DNA from 2 places in the Enterobacter sp. SM3 genome. Region 1 is predicted to be linked to the other one. Evidence: predicted binding sites of a transcription regulator. Region 1 holds the regulator's gene; the other holds the start of a gene.
What was found. The regulator Fur, encoded in region 1, represses iron uptake genes when iron is present. The targets are predictions, from matches to a motif close to ATAATAATGAGAACNACTATCAA.

Region 1 (2,464 bases):
TGAAAATCCCCTTTATCGCCCTTTTCATGTAGCACAGAGTGCAGTCCTGCGCGATAGCTGTTTCCGCAGGGTTGCCAGTTCTGCTATTATTGCCCTTATCCGTGGCCGAATTGCGCCACCATACTATTAAGTTTCAAGAGGTTATTTTACTCATGGCAATCATCGGCATTTTCTTTGGCAGTGATACCGGCAATACCGAAAATATCGCAAAAAACATTCAAAAACAGCTCGGTAAAGACGTTGCTGATGTGCATGACATCGCCAAGAGCAGCAAAGAAGATCTGGAAGGCTATGACATTCTGCTGCTGGGTATCCCAACCTGGTACTACGGTGAAGCCCAGTGCGACTGGGATGATTTCTTCCCGACGCTGGAAGAAGTGGACTTCAACGGTAAGCTGGTGGCCCTGTTTGGCTGTGGCGATCAGGAAGACTACGCCGAATACTTCTGTGACGCGCTGGGTACCATCCGCGATATCATTGAGCCGAATGGCGCGGTTATCGTAGGCCACTGGCCGACTGCCGGTTACCACTTTGAAGCGTCTAAAGGCCTGGCCGATGACGATCACTTCGTGGGTCTGGCCATTGACGAAGACCGTCAGCCAGAGCTGACGGCAGAGCGCGTTGAGAAATGGGTGAAGCAGATCCGTGAGGAACTGCACCTGGACGATATTCTGAACGCCTGATTTTATCGCGGCGCAGCGGCGGCTGCGCCCGTGCTCCAGGTCAAACCGATTAAATTAATCGCTACAATCTTTTAACTTTTTCGCCCAGACCTGTACAATGTCTCCCTGATAAAATGTGGTTTTCCATTGAGCAAGTTTGTTGGTGATACCCCATTTTTATAAGCATATTTTGCCTGAGACTTGCAGTTTTCATTTAGCCGTGGCAGTTCTATAATGAGACGCATTATCCCAGGTGCATTTTCTGTCACTTCCTACAGAAGTGAATCGTTTAGCAACAGGACAGATTCCGCATGACTGACAACAATACCGCATTAAAGAAGGCTGGCCTGAAAGTTACGCTTCCTCGGTTAAAAATCCTTGAAGTGCTTCAGGGTCCAGACAATCACCATGTCAGTGCGGAAGACCTCTATAAACGTCTTATCGACATGGGTGAAGAGATTGGGCTGGCTACCGTCTATCGCGTGCTGAACCAGTTCGATGACGCGGGCATTGTTACCCGTCATAATTTCGAAGGCGGTAAATCTGTTTTCGAACTGACCCAGCAGCAGCACCACGATCACCTGATCTGCCTCGATTGCGGCAAGGTCATTGAATTCAGCGATGATTCCATCGAATCACGCCAGCGTGAAATCGCTGCGCGTCATGGCATCCGACTGACGAACCACAGCCTGTACCTTTACGGTCACTGCGCTGAAGGCGACTGCCGCGAAGACGACCACGCGCACGACGCGAAATAAGCGAGTGTTTTTACTCTGAGCCAGCCGTAAGGTTGGCTTTTTTTTGCCTGAAAAAAGCCCGGAGGCGCTGCGCTTACCGGGCCTACGGGCTATGACACCTTTGTAGGTCCAGCAAGCGCAGCGCCACCGGGCGTAAAGCAACTTATTTATTGTTATTGCGTATCTCGTTCCAGATCTTATCGCAACGCTTCGCCACTTCCTGATCGTTACCGGTTTTACGCGCCTGAATGCAGGCCTGGTAATCCATCACGCGGACGTTTTCCTGCGTCGCGAACTGCTCGTGTGCTTTCTCTTTCTTCAGCACGTTCAGCACGCTCTGACAGGCTTCAATCTTCTCCGGCGAACCTTCCGCAGTATTAATGCAGGCGCTATACGCCTCCTTCAGACGGGTGTCCTCTTTCGGCGCCTGTGTCTGAGCACACGCCACCAGCCCTGATGCCAGCAACGCGACGATTACGATTTTTTTCATCATGTGCAGTCTCCATACCGGCGGGACTCAGCCCGCCGGTGCGTTCATCAGAAGATGGTGAATGGGGCGATAACCATGAATTTCACGTCACGTTCATCCTGGAAGATGTTGCCGTAACCGCCCGCATAGCTCGGGATATCAGAGTGGTTGTCATACTGGGTGAAGTGCAGTTTGAACATTGTGCCTTTCGCGCGGCCATCCTGCAGGGTATAGATAGCATCGAGGCTGTAGGAAGACTCTTTCAGGCGATAGTTGGGATCGTAGTATGCGTCCGGGGTTGCCATATCGGCAGGTTTTGCATCCCAGGCGTAAGCGTAAGACGCGCCCACCGCCCAGCCAGGCAGGTTCCAGTTTTTCAGATCATACATTGCGCCGAAGAAGACCGCTTTCTCGCCGTCGGCGTTGAAGTCTGAGCGGTTATCCCACCAGATATCAAGACGACCGTTGGAGGAGGCGTAGGTCGGGGTCATACGCTGCAGGAAATAGCCCTGCTGCCCTTCCGCCTTCACCCATGTGCCTTCCAGACGCAAATCAACCTGACCGACCTTGTAGCCGAAGGTTAACGCCTGCAGCCA
Region 2 (2,464 bases), 1.8 Mb from region 1:
GAGTAACAAAGTGAGCTACTCTGGTTCAGATTGAACCCGCCGTCAATTACGACAAGCCCGCGCATTATACGTAAATCTGGGCAAGACGCAAGTGCCGTTTAGAAATTAAGCGCCTGAGGCGCAGTATGCGTAAGGGCGCGCAACTTTTTACGCAATGTATCCCTTCTCAATGCTTTGTCTCGAGCCCCTACGCAATTGTCGTTTTTGTCGATTGCCGGCCAGGCCGATTATAACGAGTATGCGCTCAAACCCTTTCGAGACCATTTCCATGCTAACCACCCTCCCCTTTTTGCTGATCTATTTTTCGCTGACGGCCTTTCTTGTCCGTGCAGATATTCGCTACGGACTGCTTCCCGATAAATTTCTCTGCCCGCTGCTATGGACGGGCCTGCTCTTTCAGCTCTGTATCCATCCTGATTTTCTGCCGAGTGCGGTGGTGGGTGCGATGGCCGGATATATCGGTTTTGCCGTTATCTACTGGGGATATCGGTTTATCTGCCGGCGTGAAGGGATGGGATATGGCGATGTAAAATACCTGGCGGCGCTTGGCGCGTGGCATGGCTGGTGCATACTGCCTACGCTGGCGTTACTCGCTGCGCTTATGGCGCTACTTAGCATTCTTGTGTCTTCGTTTCTCACCCCTGATAAAGGGGCATTAAAAAACCCACTGCCTTTTGGGCCATTTCTGGCAGCAGCGGGTTTATGCGTAGGCTGGAAGACGGTGGTTACTCTTCCACTTTAATCTGCGACTGAAGGTAGTTCTGCAGGCCGATTTTAGCAATCAGATCCAGCTCCGTTTCCAGCCAGTCAATGTGGCCTTCTTCATCGGCCAGGATCTGGATCATCATATCCCGACTGACGTAGTCATGTACGCTGTCTGCGTAGGCAATGGCTTCACGGAGATCTTTGGCGCCTTCCAGCTCCAGCCTGAGGTCGGAACGCAGCATCTCTTCGACATCTTCTCCGATGCCCAGCTTTCCGAGGTCCTGCAGGTTTGGAATGCCTTCAAGGAATAAAATACGCTCGATATATTTATCAGCGTGCTTCATTTCATCGATCGATTCATGGTACTCAACGTCGTTCAGACGTTTAAGCCCCCAGTTTTTGAACATTCTCGCGTGAAGAAAGTACTGGTTAATTGCGACAAGCTCATTTCCCAATAATTTATTGAGATAACTTATGATTTTAACATCACCTTTCATTATATAGTCCCTCCGCTTCCACTCATTGAAGCGTAGATCGGGCTACAGGGATGTCAAAAAAAAGATGCGCGCTTACGCGATCTCTTTGTATTCCGGGATCTGCATCAATTCGTCCTGCATGATCTCTCGCGCAGCACGTACGCATTTACCGCATTGATTTCCCACCGGAACAAATTTGCGTAGCTGCTGAAATGACTGAGGCTGAAACTGGCGAACGGCCTGACGTATTTTCTTGTCGCTTACACCATTACATAAACAAACGTACATAGAGACTCCCGTTCAAATTATGCGCAAAGTGTAAGTGAGAATGGTTATGATTACAATAGCACAAGCGCCACAATACGGGGCGGGAGCAGGCAAAAAATGCGAAATTTTGTGACAGTGCCTGAACGGCAGAAAACAAAAAAGGACGCCGAAGCGTCCTTTTTTTATTCAGGGATAATTAATTAGCCCAGAACTTTAGCAACAACGCCCGCGCCAACGGTACGGCCGCCTTCACGGATTGCGAAACGCAGACCGTCGTCCATCGCGATTGGGTGGATCAGAGTCACAACCATCTTGATGTTGTCGCCTGGCATTACCATCTCAACGCCTTCTGGCAGTTCGATGGTACCGGTCACGTCAGTTGTACGGAAGTAGAACTGTGGACGGTAGCCTTTGAAGAACGGAGTATGACGGCCGCCTTCGTCTTTGGACAGGATGTACACTTCAGATTCGAACTTGGTGTGTGGCTTGATTGAGCCTGGCTTCGCCAGAACCTGACCACGTTCGATTTCTTCACGTTTGATACCACGCAGCAGAACACCAACGTTCTCACCAGCACGGCCTTCGTCCAGCAGTTTGCGGAACATTTCAACGCCAGTACAGGTAGACTTCGCAGTCTCTTTGATACCAACGATTTCAACTTCTTCGCCAACTTTGATGATACCGCGCTCTACACGACCGGTAACAACGGTACCACGACCGGAGATGGAAAATACGTCTTCGATTGGCAGCAGGAATGGCTTGTCAATCGCACGCTCTGGTTCTGGGATGTAAGAATCCAGGAAGCCAGCCAGTTCGATGATTTTCGCTTCCCACTCTGCTTCGCCTTCCAGCGCTTTCAGAGCAGAACCACGAACGATTGGAGTATCGTCGCCTGGGAAATCGTACTGAGACAGCAGTTCACGAACTTCCATCTCTACCAGTTCCAGCAGCTCTTCATCATCAACCATGTCGCATTTGTTCAGGAACACGATGATGAAAGGAACGCCTACCTGACG

Region 2: bfd (bacterioferritin-associated ferredoxin) is a predicted target of Fur. The motif match lies at 1,504-1,526, and genes of this name have one in related genera.

The regions. Positions count from the first base shown of each region.
Region 1 is NZ_CP099971.1:1,327,187-1,329,650, reverse strand. It holds gene fldA (flavodoxin FldA) at 153-683, shown strand; gene fur (ferric iron uptake transcriptional regulator) at 974-1,420, shown strand; gene chiQ (ChiQ/YbfN family lipoprotein) at 1,563-1,889, opposite strand; gene chiP (chitoporin ChiP) at 1,937-2,464, opposite strand, start outside.
Region 2 is NZ_CP099971.1:4,414,242-4,416,705, forward strand. It holds gene GVO84_RS20770 (prepilin peptidase) at 269-742, shown strand; gene bfr (bacterioferritin) at 726-1,202, opposite strand; gene bfd (bacterioferritin-associated ferredoxin) at 1,275-1,469, opposite strand; gene tuf (elongation factor Tu) at 1,649-2,464, opposite strand, start outside.